3 regions of the Brevibacillus sp. MER 51 genome follow, and region 1 is predicted to be linked to each of the others. Evidence: riboswitches for the same ligand, from Rfam matches in the RefSeq annotation. Region 1 holds a riboswitch; each other region holds the start of a gene.
The links. A riboswitch is a leader RNA that binds a small molecule or an ion and turns the genes downstream of it on or off. The one in region 1 is predicted to bind S-adenosylmethionine.

Region 1 (9,982 bases):
TGTCCAAACATGTTCACGTATTCGGAAGTCTTATCGTAGAACTTCACGACACTTTTGTTGACTTCTTTCATTTTCGCGAAGGCTTGATCCTCGTTGAATTCCTTGCTGCCCGCGACCGCAGAAGCACTGTCGAGAACCATCGGGCCTGTCGTGGACGTAATGCTTGGCAGTGTCAGCTTGCCTGTCAGCTCAGGGTTCCACAGATCTTTCCAATCTTTGATTTCGGTTTTTACGAGCTTTGGATTGTAGGCAATCCCGAATTGGCCAATCGTGTAAGCTGGACCGTATTCCTCGCCCAGTGGTGCTTTGGCGATGTCGTAGATTTGATCCAGGTTCGGGATGCGGCTGCGGTCGATTTTTTCAAATGCGCCACTCTCAATCCCTTGCTGTGCATAGTAGTCAGAGAGGTAGATCAAGTCTACATCGGAGCTTCCTTGGCGAATTTTGTTCAGACGCTCTGCGTTGTTCCCGATTTCCAGCACGATTTTCACGTTATGTTCTTTTTCAAACGGCTCATACACTTCTTTGCGGAAAAAGTCTTCGGAGAAGCCCCATGTAGAGATGACCAGCTTTTGTGGCTCGCCCTTGGCTTCGCCGCCAGCCCCTCCCGCTTGTGGTTGATCATTGCTGCCACAGCCAGCGAGAGCCAGTGACATCATAGAGAAAGACAGGATTCCAGCAAGTAATTTTTTCATCGTAATTCTCCTCCAGTTGGGTTCAATTGATGACAAAATATGGTGATACAATAAAAAGAAAAGTACCCTTGATTAGAACGTATCATTCTAAACAAGAGCACTTTTCTTCGTAAACAAAGAGAAGTGACACCCGTTTTACGCAAAGTCTACGGTCTCCCCTTAAGATAGATCAAAAGAGAAAATCCGAACGATTGCGTCAGGTATTCAGTTCTGATTCAGCTAAAATAACATTCGTGATCGCCCACTGCGTAGGCGCATCATAGTCCCTCAGCACAGCTTCCAACGGCAACCCCATCTCTTCTTCCAGTCGTTCTCTCAGTTTCTTCTTATAAAGAAGGGACATGCGAAAATCGACTTCGAGCTTGAGGGCCGGCGCTTCTCCTTCCAACGCTTGTGAGCGCGGAGAGCGACGATGCTTGGCTTGGAACGTAATCATCTGGTTTTCAATCGTGACTCGGAGCAAAGTCGTTCCAAATCCGAACAACTCTTTTGCTATCTCATTATAGATGGCAGACAGCTTTTTTCTGGTTTCATTGGAGTCCACGAGAGTCATGTCATCACCTGCGATAGCTGGTATCGGGTTCATTCGCTCTCATTATACAAATGATTTTTCGATTCTTCAATAGAATATTCGTATTTAGATCAATTTCACATTTTTCCACCAAGTCATTCGTTTGCAAAAACAGTTGACACTAAAAAAATCAGTCGTTATAATCCAACTATCCAAATAAGAATTAACAACAATGTTTGGAATGATAATTTCATAGCACATTCTCTTATGAAGAGAGGTTGAGGGACTGGCCCTATGACACCTCGGCAACCTATCGCAAACGATATGGTGCCAAATCCAGCGGAATTTATTCCGACAGATAAGAGAGGTATTGTTGCAGTGTGTTTACATACTCGCAGTTTTCGCCTCTTCTGTCGGAAGAGGCTTTTTTCGTTTCCATCTTACATCCAGAGAAAAGGGGTATTTTCATGAAAAAGACTGGTCTACTGCTCACTACACTGCTGCTCGCTGCATCGCTCGTAACGGCTTGCGGTGTTAAACAAGAAGCTGCGCCTGCTAACGGTGGCACTGCTGCTGAACAAACCTCACTCAAGGTCGGCGTCACTGGCGGCCCGCACGAAGAGATTCTCAACAAAGTAAAAGAAGTCGCCAAAGGCAAAGGACTCGACGTCGAAGTCGTCGTTTTCAACGATTACGTACAGCCGAACCAAGCTCTCGATAAAGGAAATCTCGATGTAAACAGCTTCCAAACCATTCCGTTCTTGGCGAAGTTCAATCAGGATCACAAAACCAAAATCGTCGAAGTCGGAAAAACCGTGACGTATCCAATGGGTCTTTACTCCACCAAGCATAAAAAAGTCGAGGATATCCCGGCAGGCGGTGTTGTCGGCATTCAAAACGACCCGACCAACCGAGCACGCGCCTTGCTGCTGTATCAGGCAGCTGGCTTGATTAAGCTCAAGGATGGCGTGGGCGACAACGCAACACCATTGGACATCGTGGAAAATCCAAAAAATTTGCAATTCAAAGAGCTGGAGGCTGCTTTCCTGGCACGCTCGCTGAGCAACGTAGAGGTTGCTTCGATTAATACGAATTTCGCAATGGAAGCTGGCTACTCTCCGAAAAAAGACGCGATCTTCGCTGAGACGGCTGACTCTCCGTACGTGAACATCTTGGCAGTCAACGAAACCAACAAAGACAACCCTGCCGTCAAAAAGCTGGTGGACATCTACCGCTCGGAAGAAGTGAAAAAATTCATCGACGAACGTTTTGAAGGAGCTGTACTGCCGTCCTGGTAAGATCGACGCCAGGAACATCAAGAACCCACAAGGAGAACTCGTTATGATACAGCTGACCGATATTCATAAGTCGTATCAAGTAGGAAACAAGCAGGTAAAAGCATTGAAGGGCGTATCCCTGCAGGTGGAAAAAGGGCAAATCTACGGGGTGATCGGCTTTAGCGGAGCAGGGAAAAGTACCCTGCTCCGTACCATCAACCTGTTGGAGAAGCCAACTAGCGGTTCTGTGATCGTCAATGGCCAGAACATGCTGACCCTCAAGGAAAAAGAGCTACGGCAAGCTCGCAAAAAGATCGGGATTATTTTTCAACACTTCAACCTGCTCTCTTCCTATAATGTCTTTGACAATGTGGCGGAAATCTTGCGGATGAATCGCGTCCCCAAAGATGTCATTAAGCGCAAGGTAGAAGACCTTCTCGGCTTGGTTGGCTTGTCTGATAAAGCAAACGCTTATCCTTCTCAGCTATCCGGTGGGCAAAAGCAACGGGTGGGCATCGCTCGTGCGCTTGCGACCGATCCGGAAATCCTGCTCTGCGACGAAGCGACTTCCGCTCTCGACCCGCAAACGACCGAATCGATTCTCGAGCTGTTGCTCGACATCAATCGAAAGTTTAACCTGACTATCGTGCTGATTACACATGAAATGCAGGTCATCAAAAAAATCTGCGACCAGGTAGCTATCATGGAAAACGGTGTCGTCATCGAGCAAGGCTCTGTTCTGGATGTGTTCAGCAATCCGCAAGAGCAAACGACCCGCAATTTTATCAAAACGGTTTTTGACGATCAGGTACCACAGGAGATTTTGTCCAAGATAAAAGAAACCGGACCCGTTTCCAAAATTGTTCGCGTTGCCTTTCGCGGAGATGCCGCTCTCGATCCAGTTCTAGGTACCTTGTCCGCACGCTTTCCGATTAGCACCAATCTGTTGTACGGCTCGATTACGACCATTAAGGGAACGGCGCTCGGCATTTTGCTATTGCACATTTCTGGTGAAGACCAGCCCATTCAAGACGGCATTCGCTTCTTGCGCGAATCCGTCTACCGCGTAGATATTGTGTCACCAGAGGAGGTGCGGAGCTAATGGAGCGTTTAATTGAAATGATTCCGGTATTCGGGCAATCCCTGCAAGAGACTGTCATCATGGTCGGAATTTCGTTGTTCACTGCGACATTGATCGGGATTCCGCTCGGGATTTTGTTGGTCATCACACAGGCGAATCACCTTTTCCCGAACAAGATCATCTATCACACCCTGAATACGCTCATCAACATTGTGCGTTCACTTCCTTTTATTATTCTCATGGTTGCAATCATTCCTTTTACGGAGTTGATCGTGGGCACTTCGATTGGGATTGAGGGAGCCATTGTGCCGCTCATCGTCTATACGACACCTTACATCTCACGCCTGATGGAAACGGCCCTGCATGACGTAGATCGCGGCGTGATCGAAGCGTACCAAGCGATGGGCGCATCCCGGACGCAGATTATTTTTCGCATCATGCTGCGTGAAGCACGGCCTGGCATCGTCCTCTGCCTGACGATCGCGACCATCGGTTTGATCGGTGCCACTGCTATGGCGGGCGCAGTCGGTGCCGGTGGATTGGGCGATCTCGCCTTGCGCTACGGCTACCAGCAATGGGATATCGAAGTCATGATCATTACCGTCATTATCCTCGTCGTTTTGGTCCAGCTCATTCAATCGTTGGGTAACTGGGCAGCCCGAAAACTGAAAAAGAGCGCGTAAATCGAAGAACCCCTGACGAGATCGCTTGTCAGGGGCTTTTTTGTAGGTATTTAGACTGATCGTCACTGAAAGTTCGTTGGTATTTCGCTCGATATTCATGTAGACTTATATATACAAGTCATTTTAATGAGAGGGGCTACTCAAATAACATGAAAAAACTCATCATGATGTTGGTTGCCGTAATGCTCGTACTCGCTCCGGCCGGAGGATTCATTGATCATGCCGATGCGAAAGGTTATAAGTCCGGGAAAAAATCTTTTAACTCTAACACGGCTCCTACCAATACACAAACAACCAACAAAGCCGATTCAAATGTAAACGCAACAACCAATAAAGGTACCACAACAACTCCTGCTGCTACCGCAAGCAAAAGCGGCGGGTTCATGAAAGGTCTCCTGATTGGCGGTCTGGCTGGTTTGCTGTTTGGAAGCCTGTTCGCTGATATGGGTATTCTCGGCTCCATCCTTGGCTTCATGATCAACCTGATGGCGATCCTCGCTGTGATTATCCTGATCCGCAAAGCGTTCGTCTACTTCAAAACCAAGCGCGCGAAAGAACAGGAACTGAACGCATGGAAAAGATAACTTTTTCTGAACAAGATATCATTAATGCAATCTGCATTCATGCAGCTTACAAAAAGCAATTGAAGCCACAAGACATCTCCGTCGAGCTGATGTGGGACGAGGAGTATGGCTTCTCTGCTGAAATACACTGGATGGATCGCCAACAAATCTTGGTCGAGATTAATATGATTGAAGCGATTCGCTACTACCTGGAGACCCAAATGCAGCGCAACCCTTATTCCGCCGGTATCGAGCTGGTATTGGACGACGAAGAAGGTATTATCGCTCATATCACCTACTAAAGCTTGACCATCGTATGTTAACCCAAGGCCAATTTGTTCACACATGTGAGCAGGTTGGCTTTTTCATATTGAATTTGGCTTCATTCCGTTATATACTTTACCTTAGTGAAAATGATTATCATTGTCTGCGTTTACTCATACATGTACATACTTTCCTAAAAAGGAGTTGGCCCATTGTGGAGCGCTTATACACGCAAAAGCTGGACATCGGATACGGTGAGCTTTCCATTGTCAAAGACTTGAACATCAGCATTCCTTCTGGAAAAATCACCGCCCTGGTCGGTGCAAACGGTTCTGGTAAATCGACGATCCTCAAAACTCTCGCCCGGATTATGAAGCCAACCGGCGGACAAGTATTTTTGGACGGAAAGTCGATCCATCAGCAATCGACCAAGGAAGTCGCCAAGCAACTTGCGATTTTGCCGCAAAACCCAACCGCACCCGATGGCTTGACCGTGTCTGAGCTCGTTACCTATGGCCGCTTCCCTCATCAAAAAGGCTTCGGTTCTTTGACCAAGGAAGACAAGGAAATCGTAAACTGGGCTATTTCCATGACCGGCATGGCAGATTTCCATGATCGTCCGGTTGACCAGCTATCCGGCGGTCAGCGTCAGCGCGCCTGGATTGCGATGGCTCTGGCGCAAGGAACGGACATCCTGTTCCTGGATGAGCCTACGACATTCCTGGATATGGCTCACCAGCTGGAGGTTCTCAAGCTCCTGCAAAAGCTGAATGACGAAGAAAATCGTACGATCGTCATGGTCGTCCATGATTTGAACCACGCAACCCGTTATGCACAGCACATGGTTGCCATCTCTCGCGGTACCGTCGTCGCTGAGGGAAGCCCTGCTGAAGTCATGACGCCTGAGATGCTGCGTAAGGTATTTAACATCGAAGCAGACATCCTGACTGACCCTCGCACGGGTGTGCCGCTCTGCCTCCCATATGAGCTATGTCATGCTGTGGATCAAAAGCAACCTAACGAAGAAAACACTACCCAACCTGTTTACACGGAAGAGCGCAAGCTGGTTGGAGCCAGATAACGGTTAGATTCCGCTAGCAAAAAGCCGGTTTTCACCACGTTTTACGGTGTAACCGGCTTTTTGCTATACCAACTGTTTATCTCTCCTCGTTACGTGGCTTAGAAAACCTTGCAGTTAGTCACAACCCAGACATACATATACCCCCTATATGTATGATAGTATTTGTTTGCAAGAAAAATACCCCATTTCAAAGGAGAGATCAGCATGAAGGTTGCCATCTTGCTTTTCGACGGCATCACCGCATTAGATGCAATTGGTCCATACGATGTATTCGCTGCTACGTTGAAATGTGAAGTAAAGTTTGTCGCTAAGAAAAAAGGGTTAATCAAACTTGATTCCAATATGGGCTATTTACATGCCGATTACAGTTTTTCAGAAGTTACTTCCGCTGATATTCTTGTTGTTCCCGGTTGCAGTCCGCCCAATTATAAAACCCCTATGAATGACGAAGAAACTCTACAGTGGATTCGCCACATACATGAGACGACGAAATGGACTACGTCTGTTTGCAACGGCTCTCTGATTTTGAGTGCCGCAGGCTTGTTACATGGAGCCGTAGCCACTACTCATTGGGGGTCCTTCGAACTGCTCCAATCTCTTGGTACCATTCCAACAGAAGAGAGAGTCGTTCGTCAGGGCAAAATCGTTACAGCAGCCGGCGTTTCCTCTGGTATCGACATGGCACTCCAATTGGTTGCATGGGAATTGGGAGAGGATATGGGCAAAGGAGTCCAGTTGATTTTGGAATACGATCCCCAGCCACCGTTTGACTCGGGTTCACCAAAGAAGGCACCTGCTTTATTGGTTGAACAAATAAGAGGGATGTTACAAGAGTTTGCCAAGCGGGAGCCCCGAGTATAAATGAATCAGCACGTTCTAAAAAATGAAAAGGCGACAGCCCAGGGAATGCCTTACTCCCATGGGCTGCCGCCACTTTCTTTTCTAGCCTCTTACCATTTAACTTCTTTCAGAACTTCTTCTGCCATGCCAGCGGTGGATACCAATCCGCCACCAGACAAGTACCAGTTGCTAGAATCCAAGTAAATGATGTTGCCAGTTTTGAATGCTTTCGTGTTCTTAATCAGGTCGTTTTCTACCGTTTGCTGTGTAGAAGTAGACACTTCTTTATTCTTGGAAATCGCGTTTCCACGATCAATTACGAACAGGTAGTCTGGATCTTTTTCTGCAATATATTCAAAGGAAACGCTTTGGCCATGATTTTCTACAGAAATGTTTTTGTCTACAGGCGTAAATCCGAATTCACCGTGCAGGATACCAAAACGGGAACCAGCGCCGTAAGCGTTCAGCTTGCCTTCGTTAACCATCACGATCAGAGCAGTCTTGCCGCTTGCCGTTGCTTTTGCATTCAATTCTTTGATTGATGCATCGATTTTGCCCAGCTCTTCTTCTACTTGTGTTTCTTTACCGAAGATAGTACCCAATGTTTTCATGTTCTCTTTGAAAGATTCCATGTACTTCGCATTGTCTACACCCATGAAGATGGTTGGAGCAATTTTGTTCAGCTCTTCGTAAGCATCTTGTTGACGACCGGAAATGAAGATGACATCCGGTTTCATTGCATTGATTTTTTCAAAGTCTGGCTCTTTCAAACCGCCAACGTTTGTGTATTTCGCATCTTTGAACTTTTCCAGGTACGCAGGAATGTTGGTAGACTGTGCAACACCTGCTACTTCGATACCCAATTTGTCCAAGGAATCCAGAACACCGAAGTCAAATGCTACAACTGTTTTTGGATTCTTTTTCAGTTTTGCTTCACCCAATTTATGCTTGATCGTAACTTCCTCGGATGTTTGTGCAGCTTCCGATGCTTTGGTTGCGTCCCCCGCAGTTGTTGCAGGAGCAGCGTTATTGGAGCCGCATGCAGCTGTGAATACAGCCAACAGTACTGCCATAAACAGCATGAGTAATTTTTTGTTCACTTCTCTCACCTCTATATAGAATGTAAAAGTATATAAAATTATTGATAGCTTGCTGATGAACCCCCCGGCAGGCCATCAAAATTTTAACGATAGGAAGATAGAGCTTACGCGAAATAAACGCATATTTTGTTCTGCTCAATGTCTTCAATATGGATATCCATGTCATAGACATCTTTCAAGATAGGTTGGGTGATGATTTCGTCTGTAGTGCCTTCCTTTACGACCTTGCCATCCTTGAGAGCGACGATATAATCCGAATAGACGGAAGCGAAGTTGATATCGTGAATGACAATGACAACCGTTTTGCCTCTTTCGTCTACCAGACGTCGCAGCACTTTCATGATCTGGACAGAATGCTTCATATCCAAATTGTTGAGTGGCTCATCCAAGAGGACGTATTCCGTATTTTGAGCAACAACCATTGCGATGTAAGCGCGTTGACGCTGACCGCCACTCAACTGGTCGAGGTACTTGTGTTGAATATCCGTAAGCTCCAAATACTGGATAGCCTCGTCTACATACTTCCAATCCTCTTTTGTCAAATTGCCTTGTGAATACGGGAAGCGACCAAAGCTGACCAGCTCACGAATCGTCAACCGCACCGTAATGTGGTTCGATTGCTTGAGAATCGAGATTTTCTTTGCCAGCTCACTGCTCTTTGTCTGCCCAATCTCCTGACCCTCAATGAAAACCTCACCCTGATCCTTGGTCAACAGGCGACTAATCATCGACAGCAACGTACTCTTTCCGGCCCCATTGGGTCCGATGAAGGACGTGATTTTCCCCTTGGCAATTTTCACAGAGACATCTTCCACGACATACTTGCTACCATATTGTTTTGAGACATTCCGGACTTCGATCACGCTTTATTCTCCTTTAACAGAAGATAGATGAAGTAAACTCCACCAATAAAGTTGACAATGACACTAAGCGTCGTGGAGAACGCAAGTACACGCTCCACGATCAACAAGCCGCCAACCAGTGCAATCACACTGATTAAAGCCGAGCCCACCAGCAAGTATTTATGCTGATAGGTTTTCATAAACTGATGGGCGAGATTCGCTACCAGCAGTCCGAGGAAGGTAATCGGTCCAACGAGCGCTGTCGCGATTGATACGAGAATGGCAATGACGACGAGGAACCGTTTGATGACAAAATCGTACGGAATCCCCAAATTGATCGCCTGATCCCGACCGAGTGATAACACATCCAAGTACTTGATGTATCGCCAGAAGTAAATCATGATACCGATGACCAGAACAAAGCTCGTGATCAACAGGTCTGTTTTTACATTGTTGAAGCTGGCGAACATTCGGTCTTGCACAACCAGAAACTCATTCGGATCAATCAACACTTGCATGAACGTGGACAAACTGCTGAACAATGTGCCCAGGATCAATCCGATAAGGAGCAGGAAATAAATGTTTTGCCCTTCCCTCTTAAACAGGAATTTGTAGAGCAAGCCTGCGAAAAGCACCATCCCACCTGTCGAGATCAGAAAGTTGACGTTGTTGTTCATCAAGGTGAAATGGGTGGAGCCAAAAACAAAGATCACAAATGTTTGGATGAACATATAGAGCGAATCGAGGCCGATGATGCTAGGCGTCAAGATTCGGTTGTTCGTGATTGTCTGGAAGATCATCGTAGAAAAGGCGATGATGCAACCGGTTAAAATGATGGCAAGAATTTTCTTAGCCCGCCGAGGAAGGACGTAATCCCAGTTGCCACCGGCGTCAATCATCATAAAAATGGCTATCAAAGCAATCGCCACTATCGACAAGGCAGCTATCTTCGCTTTCATTGTTCATATGCCTTTCTTCTCATGAGTAAGTACACGAATATCCCGCTGCCAATGACCCCAACCATCAAGCCGATGGAAATCTCGTA
Region 2 (9,982 bases), on a different contig from region 1:
AGTGCTCCAAATTCGGATTGAGTTCATCGATTGCGCCCACTAACAGCTTGAATGCTTCTGTTGCCTGATAGGAGGCGACGATGTGAATGATCGGTCCGATGACGCCAGCCGTGTCACAGGTAGGCATCTCGCCCGGGTTTGGCGCTTCAGGGAAAAGACAGCGCAAGCAAGGCGTGATTCCTGGACGAATCGCGGTAAAGGTTCCGGTCGCACTCACGGCGCCACCGTACACCCACGGGATACTATGCTTAACGCAAACATCGTTCACGAGATATCTCACCTGAAAGTTATCTGTCGCATCCAGAACGAGATCGACGTCTGCCAGCAATTCCTCCGCATTGTAAGCGGTGAGGTCTGCGACAATCGGTTCGATCGTAACAGCTGAATTGATCTTTGTCAGCTTGGCGTGGGCTGCAATTGCTTTTGGCAAATGCTCGGCTGCATCGGATTCGTCGTAGAGCATTTGACGCTGCAGGTTGCTCGGCTCGACGAAGTCGCGGTCAATGATGCGAACAAAACCTACTCCAGCACGGACCATATGATTGGAGATAACCGTTCCGAGCGCTCCCATGCCGACGATCGCAACACGACTTCGCCCGAGCTTCTCCTGTCCACTGCGCCCGATTGGATGAAACAAAATTTGACGGGAATAGCGAGTATCCAAGGCGTTACTCCACCTTTCCTTCTGGCATCGCAAGCGGATTCCATGGTCCTTGCTGATGGCCCTTCCATTCGCTTCCATCTTCCCACATTTCTTTTTTCCAAATAGGAACGATCTGCTTGAGTCGCTCGATGGCATAACGGCCTGCTTCAAATGATTCATTGCGATGCGCTGTTGCCACGGCACAAACAACCGCTATCTCTTCCACAGTCAAATGACCGATGCGATGGTGCATCGCGACTTGCGCTCCCGGCCAGCGTTCCTCGATCTCAGCTGCCACCTGCTTCATTTTTTCAACAGCCATAGGGGCATACGCTTCATAGGACAAATACACGGTGCGCTGCCCATGGGTGAATTCCCGAACAGTTCCGACAAAAGTAAGAATTGCACCCGCATGCGGGTTGCTCACCAATCGAACGAGCTTGTCCGCAGAAATAGGCTCCTCGGTAATGGCAAAGCGCGGGTCTTCTTCTCCGCCGCTTACTGGAGGTAAGAGGGCAATCTCGTCATCGGCTGAAAGGATTTGATTTTTCGTTGCATATTCGTGGTTGATAGAGACAAAGCAACTGCCCAAAAGCGCAGAGAGCGCAGGATATTCTTTTTCCACTGCTTGCAGAAGGTCGCTAACGGTCGCGCCTTCAGATAAGGTCAACTGTACTTCCCGGGCATTCGCACGTTCGGCGAGTCCGGCAAATAACAAGATTGTAATGGTCAAGACAATTCCTCATTTCCCTGGATGATACTACTCTCTAGGCTAGACGATATCATAAACCGATCAAAGTTGCCAATGAATGGGGTGTTACAATCAACAGTAGATTCTAAGGGGCGAAGCCTTCCTGACTCAAATAAATCTGATCCGGCGGAAAAACACGTAATAGCCGATCATAGACGATCCGATAGGCGGTAGGATCATACCATTGTTCCAGTCCCAACTGTTCATAGAGAGCGGGAGTGCCGTTTCTTTTCGTTCGTTTGCCGCCGCTGCCATCTCCCATATAAAAGTCATCGACACAGACACGGGTGACCAAGGGTCGCAAAATCTCCGGGAATGACTCACTGCTCGGCAAAACAGGGGCAATCGTTGCTTGTGTAGGGATGCCTGCTTCCGCCAAGCGCTGGAGTGTTTTGAGCCGCGCTTGAATGGGGGGAGCTTGCGGGCTAAAGTGCCGGCGAATCTCCTCCAAATCGGTCTCGACGGTCATGCTGATGCGGACGCGATCACCCAGCAGGAGCAACAAATCTGCATCCCGCCAAACCAAGGGACTTCTCGTCTGCACCAGCAAAAAATCGGGTGGATTCTCTACCATGACTTCGAGGAAAGACCTCGTTACTTTTTCCGTTTGTTCGATGGGCTGGTACGGGTCTGTACTCGAAGACATGAAGATGGTTACCTTTCCTTTTTTCTTTGCCCGCAAAAGCTCCTTGCGCAATAAATCGGCAGCTTGCTGCTTAATGTCAACCCACGTGCCCCATTGCTCGTTGCGAAACAAAGAGACAGGCATTTGCCGAACATAGCAATAAGAGCAGGCGAAAGAACAGCCCGTATAGGGATTGAGCGAGTGAGTGTAATCCGCAAGAAATCCGCTTCCTTTATTAAGGAGGGTTTTCGGCATTTTATAGGAAAGGATGCTTTTCATATGGGGCGTTCCTCACTTTGCATCGTGAAAAATAATTCCGAGGCTGTAGCGCTTTCCTGAGGTAATCGTACTGACACCGTGGCGCAGCGTGTTTTTATAGTAGCCTCGCGTTCCCTGCACAGGACGGTAGGATGTCGGGAAAATCAGGCCAGCGCCTTGGTCCAAGGTTATCACATGTCCCCTGCTCTGTGCGCGCAGTCGTTGCTCCATCAGTAGAAATTCTCCGCCTCTGTAGTCCTTCTCCTTCTGATTCAAGGCAAAAACCACTTGAAACGGGAAGAACACTTCGCCGTACATATCCTGATGCAAGCAATTATAGCCACCTGTTTCGTATTTCAAAATCAGTGGAGTAGAGCGCAACTGACCCTGCTCGTGACATTGCGCCAAAAATTCAGGGAGGGTAGCAGGATAAATAGCTTCGCGTCCCAGCAGTTCCAGCCACCGATTCGCAGTCTGCGCAAGCATTGGATAAAAGCCTTCGCGAAGCTCCTGCAAAAGCGAGGGAAGGGGAGCTTGATAATAGCGATACTCCCCTTCACCGAAACGGTACCGCGCCATTTGGATCGTATTGCGAAAAAGGTCATCCTGTCCATACGTAGCGATTAATTCTTCGCACGCATCGGCGCTTATTAAGGAAGGAAAAGTTGCATACCCTTGTTTGTCTAGCTCCTGTTGCAACGAATGCCAGTCAAGTGCAGCGATCGTCTCTGCCACTGATTTAGCCATGCTTCACACCCCGATTTGTCTTTTTCTCCAGATCAAGCAGAGTTGTCTTCATGGGCAGTCCTCCACGATAGCCAGTTAGTGAACCGTTTTTACCGACGACGCGGTGGCAGGGCACTGTAATGAGAACCGGATTGGCACCGATTGCTGCACCGACAGCACGAACAGCAGCAGGCTTTTCAATAACGGTTGCAATGTCGGTGTACGATACCGTTTGACCGTATGGGATTTGGCGCAGTGCCTCCCAGACAGCGAGCTGAAAAGGCGTTCCAGACAGGTCGCAATCCATGGAAAAATGCTCGCGCGTTCCCTGCAAATACTCCATCAGTTCTGTTGCAAAAGGCTTTAGCCATAGATCGTCTTGCACCAGCGAACTTTGTGGGTGATGTTTTTTAACCCAAGCCTCCAATTCAGCAAAAGGCTGGTTGACCGAGCCGACATAACAAAGCCCGGCAGTCGTTGCAGCTAAATAAATGGTCCAATCACCATGCACAAGCATGGACCAATGTACCGTCTGATTCTTCCTCGTTTCCAATTCGATACGCCTCCTTTGAGCTGTGTACGAACAGTATACCTCCAGCACCTGTTCTTCGTACGTTTTTAGGAGTGGATGAGCAAGATAACGAAACAATGTCTTCTACATTCCCATTGCTTTTATCCAGCGGCGGGAGTAAGGTAGGAGGAGATAGAGGAGGAACGATGCTAGTATGACAGATCAATTAACACATTTTAATGAACAAAATCGAGCGCGGATGGTAGACGTATCCGAGAAGGACGTCACAAAACGGGTGGCTGTAGCCGAGAGCCAAATCAGCATGAAACCCGAAACACTCGCCCGAATCCGCGAAGGTCGAATCGAAAAGGGCGATGTACTCGCAGTTGCGCAGGTAGCAGGTGTCATGGCTGCCAAAAAGACGTGGGAAATTATCCCGATGTGTCATCCGCTGCCATTGACTGGCATCGACATACAATTTGCATTTGTAGATGAAACGACGCTTGCGATTACAGGAACCGTGAAGACGACAGGGAAAACTGGCGTCGAGATGGAGGCGTTGACCGCTGTCAGCGTAGCGGCTTTGACGGTGTATGACATGTGCAAAGCCATGGATAAAGCAATGATAATCGGTCCGACCAGTCTGCAATCCAAAACAGGCGGAAAAAGCGGCGATTTCCATCGGGGAGAGAAGTAAGCCATGAGGCAAAAGTGGGAATCCTATCCGAGCAGCATTCGTTTATTGGCGATTGCTGCCGTCATTTTTTCTACCGGAATGGCGTGTATTTGGCCGCTAGTAACGATCTATATTCACAATCATCTCGGAAAGCCGCTGACTGTAGCCGGCTTCTTGTTGCTTTTAAATCAAGGCGCATTTTTGATCGGAAGTATTGTTGGCGGGATGATGTTTGACCGCTGGGGCAAAATGCGCACTATTATTGTAGGTTCCATCGGTGTTATCCTGATTTCGATCGGATTAGGTGTAACGCAAGATTTTACGATTTATGTTGTCTTGCTTCTGTTGAATGGACTGTTTTACGGGACACTTTCTCCTGTGATGAATGCATTGGCCGTCGTTTTATGGCCGGACGGAGGACGTAAAGGAATCAATCTGATTTATGTCTCCCTCAATGTGGGGGTAGCTGCCGGGTCTGCGTTGGGCGGCTTCTTGGCAAGTGTATCGTTTGCCTGGACGTTTTTCGGTAATGCCATCTCTCAAGTGATCGTCCTCGCGATGTTCATGCTCATTTTGCCGCGTCAGCTAAAAATGGTGGAACAACAACGCGGAAACGCGACGACTGGACAAAGCATGCCTGAGCAAGTAGCTGGTGATGTGCCGCGACAACCACAACAAGAGACAAAGGTGGTATGGGGCGCATTGCTGCTATTATGCGGGGGACTATTAATTAGCTGGATTGTCTATGTCCAATGGACGACGGTGCTGTCGACCTATATGCAAACCCTGGGCATTTCCCTCCGTCAATACAGTCTGTTGTGGACGCTGAACGGCGGTTTGATCCTGTTTGGTCAGCCATTGATTGCGTGGGTCATTCGACGCTTTGCTCGTACGCTAAAAGCACAAATGCTCTTGGGCGCTTATATTTTTGCCTTGTCGATGTTGATTTTGTCTCAGTCAACGGTTTATGCAGGCTTTGTGGCAGGCATGTTCATCATGACGCTGGGCGAAATGCTCGTGTGGCCAGCGGTGCCGGCAGTAGCTGCACAATTTACGCCTGAGGGACGAGAAGGCTTTATCCAAGGGCTGATTGCAGGGACTGGATCGGCTGGGCGGATGCTCGGTCCACTGCTTGGCGCATTCATTTTCCAATCCATTCACGCGCAGGGACTATTGTTCGTGATGGCAGGCTTGTGTTTGTTGTCTGTCGCCTTCTTTGCCTTCCACAGCTCTTTTCAGAAAAGAAGGCATCAAATGCCGGTACAGAACCAAGCATCTTGACACGGTTTACGTGCTCAAGTAGTATGATATAGACGAAAAAACAGTATATTCCGTGTGTTTGACTTATTCAGAGAGGTGGAGGGACTGGCCCTATGAAGCCCGGCAGCGGATCTGTTCCATGTGATGGACAGATGCTGTGCCAATTCCAGCAGGATTTTTTCCTGACAGATAAGGACGTGACCAAGCTGATCTCCCCCTTTTTCTGTATGGAAAAAGGGGGTTTTACTGTATTGGGCCCAAGAAAGGAATGGAACAAAGATGCGCATTCAACCCTCCGATATGATTGATCGACTCCCTACCCAGTTTTTTGCGACCCTGGTGGCAAAAGTAAACAAGGTCATTGCGCAAGGCCACGACGTCATTAACCTGGGGCAGGGCAATCCGGATTTGCCGACACCGCCGCACATTATTGAAGAATTACAGGTGCAAGCGGCACAACCACTCCATCACAAATATCCGCCTTTTCAGGGACGCGTGGAACTGAAGCAGGCAGTGGCTCATTGGTATAAGCAAGAATTTGATGTGGACCTCGATCCAGAGGAAGAAGTAGCGATTTTGTTCGGTAGCAAAACCGGACTCGTAGAGATTTGCCAAGTCCTCATGAACGCAGGCGATGTTGCACTAGTTCCAGACCCAGGCTATCCGGATTATTGGTCGGGGGTTGCGGTCGTAGGCGGACGGATGGCCATGATGCCGTTGAAGGCGGAAAACGATTTCTTGCCAGACTACAGCCAGCTCTCCCAAGCTGATTTGGATCGAGCGAAACTGATGTTTCTCAACTATCCGAACAATCCGACAGCAGTCAACGCACCACTTGAGTTTTATGAAGAAACTATTCGTTTTGCCCGAAAACATGAAATCGTCGTCTGCCACGACTTCGCTTACGGGGCGATTAGCTATGACGGGAAAAAGCCGGTCAGCTTCATGCAGGTTCCGGGTGCAAAAGAAGTGGGCGTAGAATTTTATACCTTGTCCAAAACGTACAACATGGCAGGCTGGCGTGTGGGTGCCATGGTAGGAAATCGCGAGCTGGTTCGTCTGATTAACCTCATTCAGGACCATTACTTCGTCAGCCTATTCGGAGCGGTACAGATGGCAGCAGCCAAAGCGATGACGGATTCGCAGCAGTGCGTCCGCGATCTCGTCGCTGTCTACGAAAGCCGCCGTAATGCCTTGTACTCCAATCTGCATCGGATTGGCTGGCAGGCGCCACCATCTCAAGGTTCGTTTTTTGCTTGGCTTCCTGTTCCAAGCGGCTTCACATCCGTGGAGTTCTCTGACCTGCTTTTGGAAAAAGCGCATGTCGTCGTAGCGCCGGGAAATGGCTTTGGCCCCACAGGTGAGGGCTATGTGCGAGCGGCTTTGTTATCCAACGAAGAGCGTCTTGCGGAAGCAGTCAAGCGGATTGAGCGGCTGGGGTTATTTACGAAAACAAAATAAAAGCGAGGCAATTTGGCCACACTACCGTATAAATGGAGTGTGGCTTTTTCCTTTTAGAATAAAAATCATTCTCATTATTGACAGATAATGATTTTCATTATACGATGTCATTGTTGTTAATGATAATTAGTCTCAGCGAGAGCGGGAGGGTACCATGCGCTATCAGATTAACGGTTACACGGATATGTATACGGTGATCGCCAACGAGAGAAAAATCGGCGGAGCCATTGAAGCAGGCCAGATTCGCTTGCGGACGGGAGAAGTTTACGCCAATGCTGTTCTCACTCGTTTGGAAATGTCAGGTGCGCATTTTTGCTCGATCGGATTTGTTACAGAAGAAGGCAAAAGACTGATTGTCCATGTGAATGATATCAGCATGATCGCTGATGCTCGTCACGTCAACGTATGTGAGCTGACGAACGAATGCATGAGAATAGAAAAGTCAGCAGAGAGACTGAAGCGATTGAAGCGACTCTGTGAGCTGAATGAAGGTAGCTGTACGCCGACCTTTCAGGAAGAGGCATTGCTGTTGGCAAGCGATATCGGTATGGAAGAAGCGTCCAATCATGTCGACCTCTCTTTCCTCCCACATACAGAAAAACCGCGTGTGTTCCGCATCGCCTAGATATAGCGATACATATGAACCCCTTTTCGTTTGATACGAAGAGGGGTTTTTTGCATGCAGTGGAGTGAAGACTAATGGTTGAACAACCGCTCGACATAGTCAAAACCTATCTGCTCATAGCTAGCAAAGATTGGACTTACGCTGTTGACAGTGATAAAACAAGGATAAGCAAAATCAAGGGGGAACGGAACATGGAGTACTCATTTTCAAAATCTGTCGAAGCACTATCCTCCTCGGCTGTCCGGGAAATCTTGAAGCTGACCCAAGGCAATCAAGTGCTCTCGCTCGCAGGTGGACTGCCAGCAGAGGATTCTTTTCCAATCGCAGAGATGCGCGAAGCGTTTAACCGCGCATTTGAAAAAGGAGCAAAAGCTCTTCAGTACGGATTGACTGATGGATACCTGCCGCTTCGTGAGTGGATTGCATCCCGCATGAAGCAAAAGCATATGAACGTCGGTGCAGATAATATGATCATCACTACTGGCTCTCAGCAAGCAGTTGACTTGTTGTGCCGTGTATATTTAGACGAAGGCGATGTCGTTCTCGTCGAAAACCCTACCTATTTGGCAGCCGTTCAGCTGTTCCAATTCCGGGGAATCAAAGCGATTCCCGTAGACGGTGATGCCAATGGGATGGATTTGGACGATCTGGCGAAAAAAATTGCCCAGTATCGCCCGAAAATGGTGTATGTCATTCCTACCTTTGCCAATCCAACAGGAAAGGTATGGAGCCTTGAACGTCGTCTAGGCTTGCTTCGTCAATGCAAGGCGCAAAACATTCTCATCCTGGAAGACGATCCATATGGAGAGATCCAATTTGATGGGGAGGCTCCGTACCGTTCCATTTTCTCACTGGATGAGCATCCGACCGATTCCTGTGTGGTGTACACCAGTACCTTCTCCAAGATTGTCGCACCAGGCTTGCGTACCGGATGGGCCATCGGTGATACACGCGTGATTCAAATGATGGTGAAGGCGAAGCAAGCAGTTGATTTGCAGTCGAGCACAATTGACCAGTACGCGCTGTATGAGCTGTTGTCCCGCTTTGATCTGGAGCGTCATATTGAGAAAATCCGCGAGTCCTACAAGGCACGGATGGAATGGATGCATGAGCTTTTGATTGCGCAAAACTGGGAGGGAGTACAGTGGGAAAAACCAAGAGGAGGGATGTTCCTCTGGGTGAATCTGCCTGAGCACTTCGATGCAGAGAAGCTGCTGACCCAATCCGTACAGGAAGGCGTGGCATTCGTGCCAGGGAAGCCGTTTTATGCAGCCGAGCCGCATCTCAATACGATGCGCTTGAACTATACGCTCTTGAACCGGGAAGACACGGAGCTTGCGATTTCACGACTTGGCAAAGCATTTCACGCCTACAGCGAATCACTGGTGACAAATGTTTAATGGAAGCAAAAAGACAACCATTCTCCTTGAGCTGGTTGTCTTTTTTATGCATGTTTACAGGGAGATCTCTCTTTCTGCACGATCCAGCCATTCATTCACGAGCTCTGTAAACAGAAGCGGCTGCTCGATCTGCAAATTGTGGCCGGCACAATCGAGAGCGGCAAAGGTAGAGCGCGGGTAGCCTTCGATGATATCCCAAATATCTCGATAACCGACAGAATGATCTTGTTTGCCGACAAGAAAAAGGCTCGGATGGGGGAAGGGGGCCGTATCTAATGGGAAGGACACGCCATACGCTTGTCTGATTTTCGTGAGGAAAGAAGGGTCAGACAGCATGTAGCCATCGATAATCTCTTTTCGATAGCGATTCCACGTATAATCAGTAGCGACTACCGCCATCGACTCAAACTCCGCCCGTTCCGTCTCACTCAACTCCTCCCGGAGGGAAGGCTCCTGTACGAGAAGAGGTTTATCCGGCAGTGTGCGTTTATCTTTGTCTGGAATGACATTTGGACAGATGAAAAGGGCACCCTTTACTTGCTTCTGGCGCTTCTCGATAACTGCTCGTGTAAGATATCCGCCGTATGATTCACCTGCAATGAAAAAGGGCTCACCTGGAATGAGCTGATCGATGAACGCGAGCACAACCTCTAGAATATCGTCCGTGGTGTGGATATGTTCATAGTTTTCCGTTTGTCCCATTCCCGGCAGATCTATGTAAAGTCGTCGGTATCCCGGACGTTTCTCAAAAATGGGTTCCAGACAGCCTGTCATGCAGCGGTGATCAAGTGAAAAGCCGTGAATCATCAAGACAGGAAAACCGCTTCCGATCTCCTCATAATAAAGGTTGACGCCATTGACCTCGCATCTCATAAAAAGCCCCCCAACGAATTTGTGTCAGATTGTTTGGAAAGTTCGGAACGTATGTTCTTATTATAAGCAATCTGCTGCATATTTCAAGGATGAAAAAACACACCCACAACGAGAATCGTCAATGGGTGTGCCAAAGGGCTTTCTATTCTTCTGTTTCTTCCAAGGTGCAAATG
Region 3 (9,982 bases), on a different contig from region 1:
TTTCCTGAAATCACATGGGAACGTGTCCAAAAGTTACTGAGTCCAGCCCTGATCATTGCTATACTAGGAGCGATAGAGTCTTTATTATCTGCCGTCGTCGCCGATGGGATGACACGCAGTCGCCACAACAGCAACCGTGAATTAATCGGCCAAGGGATTGCCAATATCGTGACTCCGTTATTCGGGGGAATTCCTGCTACTGGCGCGATTGCGAGAACAGCCACCAACATTCGAACCGGGGCAACCTCCCCCATGTCTGGCATCATTCATGGTCTGGTCGTTTTGCTCATCCTCGTGCTGTTCGCCCCTTATGCTTCGCATATTCCGTTGGCGAGTATGGCGCCGATCTTGATGCTGGTTGCCTGGAATATGAGTGAGCGCAAGGAATTTGCCCACATGTTCAAAGTGAAGACGAGTGATTCTCTTGTACTGGTGCTCACCTTCCTTTTGACCGTTTTCACCAATTTAACCGTTGCTATTGAAGTGGGATTGGTGCTATCTATCCTGTTGTTTGTCAAACGAACGCGCGATAGCTTGCGGGTAGCTCAGGTACTTCCTGATCCCTCGTCCAACCACGACAAAGTCATGCCGCATATGGTGACCGAGGAGCATGATTGCCCGCAAATCAGCATTTTCACGATTGAGGGCCCACTCTTTTTCGGGGATGCCGACTTGTTTGAAAGCTCCCTCACGCAAACCCTTCAGCGACAACCAAAGGTGTTGCTGCTGCGGATGGGAAAAGTCCCTCTGATGGACATGACTGGGGAAGCGAATTTGTCCAGGATTGTGAAACAATGTATGGACCAAGGAACAACAGTCCTTATTTCAGGAATCCAATCTGGCCCCAAGAAAATCTTGCAGCGTACGGGACTATATGGCCTCGTAGGCGAAGCTCACTTTTTTGCTCATACTGGAGACGCGATAGCGTATGCCCTTAGTCTGCTTGACACTGGGAAGTGCCTCGGATGCAAGCATTTTGCCTTTCGCGAATGCACGCGCCTGTCCGCTCCTACTGAAACTTCCACATGATGTTACGATCGGAGGAACCTATCATTGAATTTGGAACTACAGCAATTTAAAGCGAATTTTTTCAAGGCATTGGGTCATCCCCTGCGGATTCGGATTCTGGAGTTGCTGGCGGAAGGAGATAAGAATGTAAACGAGCTTCAGACACTCATCGGGAGTGAAGGCTCCGCTGTTTCCCAACAGCTCGCCATTTTGCGGAACAACAATATCGTGTACGGAACAAAGGACGGAAACAAAGTCACCTACTCGCTGCGTGATCCGATGATCATCGAGCTGTTGAGTGTGGCGAGACAGATTTTTAACAATCACCTGATTGATACGATCTCTATGCTGGATCGTTTTAACGAGGAATGATCACTTTGGTTTGAGTCAACATTGTGGAGGAGAAGAAAAAGCACAGTTTCTCTTCGACTCTGACACACCTGCAAGGGGGATTCACTGGCCGTCTCCACTGCAAAAAGGGGACCGTCGAGCCAAAGCCACCCTACGGGCGGAAGCTTTTCAAGGAAGAAGTGTTCGACAAGCGTGGTCCCCTTTTTGCAGTTCCGACTGGGTTGGCGTTGTCAAGGTCTACGAGCTCTGTGCTTTTTCTTCCCGCTAGCTTTGTTGGTTTATCGATGCCTTTTAAAACCTTTTAAAACCTTTTAAAACTTAACCGCTATTACAAAAAAGCCCAGGATCTCTGAAAAGTCCTGGGCTTACCTATTGTTACCGGGATACAGCAATGACTGCATCCAGTGCAATCAATGCTTCTGCTTCAATGGCTTGTGCCATCACATCGGTGTGGGGGTTATACGATTCGAGCAAGTCTGCATCTGCATATCCGTCGATTGCTAAAATAGAGCCTGCCTTCATTCCGCGAAGCGCCGCGATCACGAACAGGGCGGTGTTTTCCATTTCGACTGCCAAAACGCCAGCTTTTTGGTACAGCTTGTGGGGGAATTCCAGCACGCCACTGTAGAAGACATCGAGTGTCAGTGTGATTCCTTCGAATACCTTCAAGTCTGATGCGTTTGCTCCCGCTGCTTGTACGAGCGCGTCCACGACATGGCGATTGGCAACAGCCGGGAAGCCCGCCGGAACCAATTGACTGGTCAAGCCGTCTTGGCGAACCGCCGCGGAGCTGATAACGAGGCTGCCTGTCTCGATTTCTTTTTGGTATGACCCGGCAGTTCCTACACGAATGATGACCTGCACGCCGCCCTTCGCCAGCTCCTCGAAGCATACGGCTGCTCCCGGTGCGCCTACCCCATGGCTCACTACCGCTACCTCGACGCCTTTCCACGTACCCGCATAGCTGTGATACTCGCGGTTTTCCCCGATTTGACGCTGATTGTCGAGTTTCGATGCAATCAAGGCTGCACGTTTTGGATCACCGCATACGATGACACGCTTTGGCAGTTGTTCTGGATCTACCTTTAGATTCGTCAACATCTCAATCGAACTCCTTTTTCTCCCACTCATCCTCTGGGATCGGCAACGCTTCACCGGAGAACCGCTCTTCGCGGAACGGGTCTGCGATCAAGTGAAAACCATTTTGCTCCCAGAAGCCGGGCTTGTTTTCCGTCATAAATTCAATTCCTCTGATCCACTTCACGCTTTTCCAGAAATACAGATGAGGAACAACCAGGCGAAGCGGCCAGCCGTGCTTGTCCGTTAGTCGCTCTCCATCAAAGGAGTGAGCCAGCAGCACATCATCACGCTCCAGATCAGCGAGCGGCACATTGGCGGTATAGTCGTGATCACCATGCAGCATGACGAAGTTCGCTCGGGGAGTCACGCCAATCGCCTGTAGAAAATCACGAAAACGCACACCTGTAAACGCATTGTCAAAACGGGACCAGCGCGTCACGCAGTGAATGTCGCTCGTCACTGTCACCTGCGGCATCGCCATGATCTCTTCGTAGGTGAGCGTCACTTCCCGGTCTACCTCTCCGAAAACGCGCAGCGTCCATTCATTCATGTCATACACTGGCACGTCTCCCTCATGCAAAATGGGAAAGCGCTCTGTCAGGATTTGTCCTGGCGGAAGTCGTCTGGCGAGTCCCGGTCCCACCGGAGCGGGTACTTTCATTCTTTTGATCCGATCTGCCTTGTTCATATCGCATTTCCCCCTGTCTTTGCTGTCTATATAGCCTGTGTTTAACGGGTGCTCTGCTGATTGTCGTTACCGATCTGACTCTTGTTCTTCAAGAAGAACATCGCCGCAATTGTCAGCACGTATGGCAGCATCGCCGTAAATTGCGTCGGAAGCGAAAAGCCCTGCAAACGAATACTAAGGGCATCCATCAACCCGAACAAAAGACTCGAAGCCAAAATACCGAGTGGATGCGACTGCCCCATCATCATCGCTACCAATGCGATAAAGCCTCGACCAGCCGTCATACCTTCTGTAAACATCGTGACTTGCCCCAGTGAGAGCTGTGCCCCTGCAATCCCGCACAATGCGCCACTCATTACAATCGCCAGCACTTGAAGCGCCGTCACTTTCAGACCGAGACTACGTGCCGCAACGGGATTCAGACCAACTGCGAGGACGCGGAAGCCTGTAACCGTCCGATAAAAGAACACATACAACAGAATCGCCGCCAAAAACGCAAAGTACACGAGCGGCGAATGACCAGAGACAATGCCTCCGATGACTGGAATATCGTGAATGAACGGAATCTCGACGGTTGGCAAGCCAGCCATATCCTTATCGTAAAACGCCCCTTTGACACCGAAGATCGCCCGTAATGCAAATGTCGTCAACCCTAGCGCCAGAAAGTTAATCGCCACACCGACGACGATTTCATTCGCCCTAAGCTTGATCGTCATGTATGCGAATAAGAGTGAAAAGACAATGCTGACCAGTGCTGCAATCAAAACGGCCAGAAAGAGATTCCCGGTAAAATGATTGCCGACAATCGCAGAAAAGGCACCGACCAGTACCAATCCCTCCAAGCCAACATTAAAAATTCCAACACGTGCGCAGAGCGCTCCACCCAAAGCTGCCAACAAGATCGGCGTGACCATCCGAATGGTAGAACTGAGGAGGGACCAATCAAAGAGCTCCATGCGATTCCCCTCCTTTTGCCTTCCGCTTTTTCCACCAGTCGTAGCTGAACTTGGCGGAGATGAACAATATCAATACGGCTTGTATCACACTTGCCAGCTCCAGCGGCACATCCGTATTCCGCTCTACACCCATGGCTCCTGTCTGAAAAGCAGCAAGCAGGATCGAAGTCACAATGATGCCAAGCGGGTGCGAGTTCGCAAGCAGAGCTGCCATCAGGCCCGTCCAGGCGAAGCCCGGTACAGTCAGCGCCCCGTCCACAAAACGATAGTGCGCCCCCATTACCTCGACGGTTCCCGCCAAGCCAGCCAATCCACCACTGGCAAACATACCTGTCAGCATGACTCGAATGCGATTAATGCCTCCGTATTGAGCAAACAGCGAGTTTTGACCCAGCATCTTCACTTCATAGCCAAAAGGTGTAAAACGAAGGACCCAGAACAAGATCAGTGCCGCAACGATCGCAAACAAAAATCCTGCATGCACGCTCATCCCGGCAAACAGCTTCGGAAGCCACGCACTTTTCTCCAGCATGACAGTCTGTGCAAGTGCCGCAGAGCCCGTGCGATCCCGGAATGGCTCTGTCACGAGATAGCTCGCAAACAATACCGCGATATAGTTGAAAAGCAACGTAGAGATGAGCAATGGAATGCGAAAGCGCGCTTCCATAAAGCCTGGCAACAACGCCCAGAACCCGCCAACCGCCATTCCTGCGAAAATACCCGCCAAAATTTTGACCATTCCCGGTGCTGGCAAATAGATCGCGACTAGCGCAGCACTGACGGCACCCAGCACCATTTGCCCTTCCGCCCCCAGGTTGAATACCCCTGCCCGAAATGCAAAGGAAAGACCCAAGGCAATCAGCATGATAGGCGTGGCTCTCGCTAATGTAGACGTAAAGAAATAAAAACTGCCAAAGGCCCCTTTCCACATTTCCTGGTAGGTGCCCAAGATCGATTCGCCAACCGCAGCAATGACCAGCGCACCGGTCAACAAACCGATAACGACAGCCAAGATCGGCTGCACCAATGACTTAGATAGCTCTTTGATTGCTGCCATGAATGCTTCCTCCCGCCATGATCACGCTGATTTTTTCTTCAGTTGCCTCCAGGCGTGAAAGCTCTCCAGCGATTCGCCCTTTATACATGACCAAAATCCTGTCAGACAAGGCGAGAATTTCGGACAACTCGGAGGAGACGAGCAAGATCGCGTCCCCCTGATTGCGTTTTTCGATCAGCGCCTGATGGATGTACTCCATGGCACCGATATCCACCCCTCGTGTAGGCTCAGCCGCAATCAAAAACGGGGTTTCATGTCCCAACTCCCTTGCTACGATCAGCTTTTGCAAGTTTCCACCTGACAGATTTCCTGCCAGCTCCTGCAATTGTCGGGAGCCCGTCTTGATGGAAAACTTCTCAACCCAGCCTTTTACGACTTGGCGGAATTTCTCCCGCAAAACGACACCGCGGCGGTTGTATGCAGGCTTTCGCTGATAGCCCATCAACGCATTTTCCTCGACGCTTGAGAGTTTGGCCGCTCCCCACAGGTAGCGATCCTCCGGAATATGCGCCAAGCCGACATCCCGTATGGTGGCTACTGATTTGTTCGTCACGTCCTTGCCACCTAATCGCACCATGCCCTCCTGTGCCGCTCGCAAGCCACTGATCGCTTGCAGCAGCTCGGATTGGCCATTCCCGGAAACACCAGCGATTCCTACGATTTCTCCGTGATGTACGGTAAAGCTGACTTGATCGAGCAGTGTCTGCTTTTCTCGAACGGTGAGATTCTCCACCTGCAACAAGGGACCTTTATCCAGAGGAACTCGCTCAGCTAGCTCCTGCAATTCACGTCCAACCATCAATCTGGCTAAATCGTCCGCATTTGTCTCATTCCGCGAAACCGTTCCCGTCACTTTGCCCCCGCGCAATACCGTAATACGATCGGCTACCTCCATGACTTCCTGCAACTTATGTGTAATCAAAATGACGCTCTTGCCGCTCTCTGCCAGGTTTCGAATCGTTTGCAGCAGGTCGCGTACCTCCAGCGGGGTAAGGACAGCGGTCGGCTCGTCCAACACGATAATATCCGCTCCCTGATACAGGACCTTCAGAATTTCGACCCGTTGCTGTTCCCCAATCGAGCAATTCGCTACCTTGGTCTGCGGTTGAATCGGAATGCGATACTGCTCACTCAGCGCCCGCACCTTGTCCTCCGCGTCCTTTCTTTTGAAAAAACCCGCTTGCCTCGGCTCATATCCGATCACGATATTTTCAGCCACACTGAATTCTCCGAAGAGCATAAAGTGCTGGTGAACCATCCCGATTCCATTTCGAATCGCGTCCTCTGGTCCGCGAAAAACAACTGGCTTGCCGTTTAACACGATCTCTCCCGACGTCGGCTGCTCCATCCCGTACAGCATCCGCATCAGTGTCGTTTTGCCCGCCCCATTTTCCCCGACAATCGCGTGGACTTCTCCTGCTGCCAGTGAGAACGACACCTTGTCGTTGGCGGTAAAATCTCCGTACTTCTTGGTCATGGCCCTCATTTCCAAGCGTTCGGTCATTCCCACTCCCTCATTTCTGTACGTCCTTTTATGAAAATGGAAGACCGACTACACAGCCGTAGTCGGTCACATCCATCACTGTGCACAAGCATTTTGACGTGCGTGTTTAGAATTTATCTGGTACTTGGCGAGTTCCCGCTACGATCTCATCGCTGATCGCTTTCACTTTATCCACGACTTCTTGTCCAATAAAAGCGTTCAGCGGCGTTTTGCTTTCGTGCGTGACATAGGTTACGCCAACACCTTTTTCCTTCAAGCCGTACGCCACAACACCTGGTTTGAACGTTCCTTCTACAAAGGTCTTCACGGTTTCATAAGCTGCCGCGTCAGTCCCTTTCAATTGGGACAGAACAATATGCTCTGGGTCAATCGTGGTACGGTCAACGTCCTGACCTGCTGTGAAGAAGCCTTTTTCCTTCGCTGCTTCGAAAACGCCGAGATCGCCTACTGCTGCTGCACCGTTAATGAAGTCAGCGCCTTTGGAAGCTTGGAGCAAAGCCAACTCCTTCGCTTTTGCCGGGTCAGTGAAGCTTCCTACATAATTGACCATCAGCTCTGCTTTTGGATTCGTCGCTTTCAAGCCCTCTCCGAAGCCAACTGTCCATTTTTTCAACTGCGGAATATCAAGAGCGACAACCATACCTACTTTGTTCGTTTTCGTTGCCAAGCCTGCTGCTGCTCCCACCAGGTAAGCCGCTTCCTGCTCGCGGAAAGTAACACTGCGTACGTTTGGCAAATCTACTACGGTATCAATAATCGCAAAATTACGGTCAGGATTTTCGGTAGCTACTTTTTTCAATGCATCCTCTGATGTAAAGGAAGAAGTGATGATCAAATCATAATTTTCTGCAACAGCTACACGCAGATTTTCTTCAATCGCTCCATGGTCCGTAGATTCGATTGTTTTCACTTCTGCGCCCAGCTCTTGTGCGGCTTTCTTCGCCCCTTCATCCATTTGTTGGAAGAACGGATTTACACCGATTTTCTCGGGCAAAATCAAGGCAATTCGCTTTTTGGCCGCGCCCTCTTGTCCTGCTACTTGTCCTCCTGGCTGATCTGCAGGTGTGCTGGTTCCAGTCGAGCACCCTGTTGCCAATACTGCGAATGTCGTTAATGCCAGCAATAACTTCTTCATGATGTATCTCTCCCTATCCGAACTTTACGTTTTTCTTTATCCTATTAGGTAATGTACGGCTTTTTACCTATTTTTTCAATACTATTTACGAATATTATCTTATAAAATTAATTTATCGTTCGTTTATTCCCCCTCCCCATTTACAAATACACAAAAAAACTCTTCCCGGAGGAAGAGTTTGCGTACGTAGCCGTTCTCTTCCTCATCTGTCAAAACCATGGTACAGGTTTTGCAGGAATTGGCACCTTTCTGTTCATGCATAGACATGATCAGTGGTTGCCGGGCATCATCGGGCCAGTCCCTCCGCCGCTCTTGATAAGGTAGGTGAATATATTCAGTTACAATGGAATTCATTCTAGCAGAACGGTTCAAAAATGCAATTCTTTTTTCCTAATTCCAAACACTTCTAAAAGTGAATAAAAGTTTAAAAACTCGTCTTTTCAGCACCGATTAAATTGGCGAGAAGCACAGCCTCTAATTTACGTGAAAGGTTTGCTGGAGGCGATGCGACAACGTATTCAACTCGCCCAGCTCTTCCGTAATCTCACGCACTTTTTGATGCTGGTTTTCTGCTGTCGCAAACAGCTCTTCTAGGTTGGCTACCGATTCCTCGGTTACCGCTGTAATGGTCGACATCTCGATGGCAACTTCTCCAGAACGCACTTTTACCCGGTCCATGCTGGAGCTTACTTGATCAGCAGCTTCCAGGAAGGCCATCATCCCGGCACGCACGGCTTCGATGGAGGCCACTGTTTTTACGGCCAGCTCTTGGCCTTTTGCAACAGACACTTCCCCATTGCTCATATGCTGCACCGCATTCTCACTTTCCTGGTGGAGTGACTTGAGAATGTCGGTAATTTCCTGCGTAGCTGTCGCGCTTTGTTCTGCCAGCTTGCGTACCTCATCCGCTACAACAGCAAATCCCCGACCATGCTCGCCTGCACGCGCCGATTCAATCGCCGCATTCAGTGCCAAGAGATTCGTTTGTGTCGCGATCTGATTAATAGCGCCGACAATTTCCTCTACGCGATTCGCCTGTCGATTGAGCTGGTGAATCGTAGAGGCTGCCACATTGACTGCCTGTACAATTTGCTCCATCTGCGAGGACAGCTCGTTCATCATCTGAACACTTTCTGTCAGACGACGGTTATTTTGTTGCGATTCTGTTTTCATTGCGTTGGTCTGTGTTGTGACTGCCTCGATTTCCTGATCGATGGATTGAACCTCTTCTTCGATCTTCACCGTAGAATTCGCCTGCGATTCCATACCGACGGCGACTTCCTTGAAGGCTACCATCATTTCATCGGTATTGCGCTTCGTACCTTCCGCATGCTCATGCACATGATCGCTGGTACGATCCAGCTGCTCGGTCATTTGCTGGATGTTCAAAAGCATTTCTCCCAAACGGCGCTCCTTCTCTTCCGCTTCCTGCCTTGCGTCGTGCGCTTTTTGCAGGGAGGCTTGTCCAGCGAGACACAGATACGTGACGGCTCCCATCATCATGAGAAGCGTGACAATACGCATAAGCAAATTGAGCTCCGAAAAATCACCATCGAAGATCTGGTAGGTTCCTGTGTAGAACCCGATAACCGTGACAATGATTTGGGTAATTCCCGCTGTTACGACCAGCTTCCAATCCAAATAGGCTGCCAAAAAGCCCATGACGATAAAAGCGAGGAAGGTGATCTCCTGGTAATCGGTAAAGTGATCGAATGAAATCGCATAGAACATGAGTCCAATTGCTACCAGATAACGAATCACAAGACTATCTTTGCGAATGAAATAATACGGCGAAACAATTAAAGTGACCAGCAATCCCAAGGACGTCACTTTCCAGAAGTTCACATCCACTTGGTAGGCAATGAGTCCCGCCATCCACAAATGATTCCATAGGATGAAAATCATAAAGCCTTCTTTGTCAGTCAAGGTATTGCGAATCAATTGAATCATAATTGCCCCCCTTTTCCTTATTACTTATGTATCGGATTCTTTCCCCATTATATAGCCAAACCTTTGCCAAATTTGTGAAAAAAGTGAGAACAGCCAAAAACAATTTCGAATAGGCTATTACACAACTCACACGTACAGGAGGCAAACGGAAAAAAGTGGAACTCAATCAATTGCCAGCTACTGTGCTGACACGTACGATCAGCCGTCCGAACACCACGATTTACTATCCCCAATTGGCAGGCCTAGCCAACCA

Region 2: it holds a riboswitch for S-adenosylmethionine, as region 1 does, so the genes downstream of both, M3630_RS11575 (pyridoxal phosphate-dependent aminotransferase) here and M3630_RS17490 (MetQ/NlpA family ABC transporter substrate-binding protein) in region 1, are expected to answer to the same signal.
Region 3: it holds a riboswitch for S-adenosylmethionine, as region 1 does, so the genes downstream of both, M3630_RS14630 (BMP family lipoprotein) here and M3630_RS17490 (MetQ/NlpA family ABC transporter substrate-binding protein) in region 1, are expected to answer to the same signal.

Annotation. Positions count from the first base shown of each region.
Region 1 covers NZ_JAMAUS010000007.1:319,043-329,024, reverse strand. Annotated here, with positions in the region: gene M3630_RS17500 (ABC transporter substrate-binding protein) at 1-695, opposite strand, end outside; gene M3630_RS17495 (Na-translocating system protein MpsC family protein) at 892-1,248, opposite strand; SAM riboswitch class I at 1,469-1,571, shown strand; gene M3630_RS17490 (MetQ/NlpA family ABC transporter substrate-binding protein) at 1,674-2,504, shown strand; gene M3630_RS17485 (methionine ABC transporter ATP-binding protein) at 2,548-3,585, shown strand; gene M3630_RS17480 (methionine ABC transporter permease) at 3,585-4,247, shown strand; gene M3630_RS17475 (hypothetical protein) at 4,397-4,831, shown strand; gene M3630_RS17470 (YxcD family protein) at 4,819-5,112, shown strand; gene M3630_RS17465 (ABC transporter ATP-binding protein) at 5,289-6,155, shown strand; gene M3630_RS17460 (DJ-1/PfpI family protein) at 6,360-7,016, shown strand; gene M3630_RS17455 (siderophore ABC transporter substrate-binding protein) at 7,106-8,095, opposite strand; gene M3630_RS17450 (iron ABC transporter ATP-binding protein) at 8,200-8,958, opposite strand; gene M3630_RS17445 (iron chelate uptake ABC transporter family permease subunit) at 8,955-9,896, opposite strand; gene M3630_RS17440 (ABC transporter permease) at 9,893-9,982, opposite strand, start outside.
Region 2 covers NZ_JAMAUS010000004.1:397,020-407,001, forward strand. Annotated here, with positions in the region: gene M3630_RS11540 (ThiF family adenylyltransferase) at 1-664, opposite strand, end outside; gene moaD (molybdopterin converting factor subunit 1) at 669-1,376, opposite strand; gene M3630_RS11550 (SPL family radical SAM protein) at 1,480-2,298, opposite strand; gene M3630_RS11555 (2OG-Fe(II) oxygenase) at 2,311-3,024, opposite strand; gene M3630_RS11560 (methylated-DNA--[protein]-cysteine S-methyltransferase) at 3,017-3,556, opposite strand; gene moaC (cyclic pyranopterin monophosphate synthase MoaC) at 3,729-4,211, shown strand; gene M3630_RS11570 (MFS transporter) at 4,215-5,471, shown strand; SAM riboswitch class I at 5,532-5,646, shown strand; gene M3630_RS11575 (pyridoxal phosphate-dependent aminotransferase) at 5,730-6,911, shown strand; gene M3630_RS11580 (hypothetical protein) at 7,066-7,536, shown strand; gene M3630_RS11585 (aminotransferase-like domain-containing protein) at 7,728-8,936, shown strand; gene M3630_RS11590 (alpha/beta fold hydrolase) at 8,991-9,809, opposite strand; gene M3630_RS11595 (family 1 encapsulin nanocompartment shell protein) at 9,952-9,982, opposite strand, start outside.
Region 3 covers NZ_JAMAUS010000006.1:110,179-120,160, reverse strand. Annotated here, with positions in the region: gene M3630_RS14665 (SulP family inorganic anion transporter) at 1-1,029, shown strand, start outside; gene M3630_RS14660 (ArsR/SmtB family transcription factor) at 1,054-1,380, shown strand; gene M3630_RS14655 (nucleoside phosphorylase) at 1,735-2,460, opposite strand; gene M3630_RS14650 (sulfite oxidase-like oxidoreductase) at 2,462-3,127, opposite strand; gene M3630_RS14645 (ABC transporter permease) at 3,169-4,083, opposite strand; gene M3630_RS14640 (ABC transporter permease) at 4,070-5,140, opposite strand; gene M3630_RS14635 (ABC transporter ATP-binding protein) at 5,115-6,644, opposite strand; gene M3630_RS14630 (BMP family lipoprotein) at 6,751-7,779, opposite strand; SAM riboswitch class I at 7,979-8,101, opposite strand; gene M3630_RS14625 (methyl-accepting chemotaxis protein) at 8,254-9,729, opposite strand; gene M3630_RS14620 (DUF3298 and DUF4163 domain-containing protein) at 9,885-9,982, shown strand, end outside.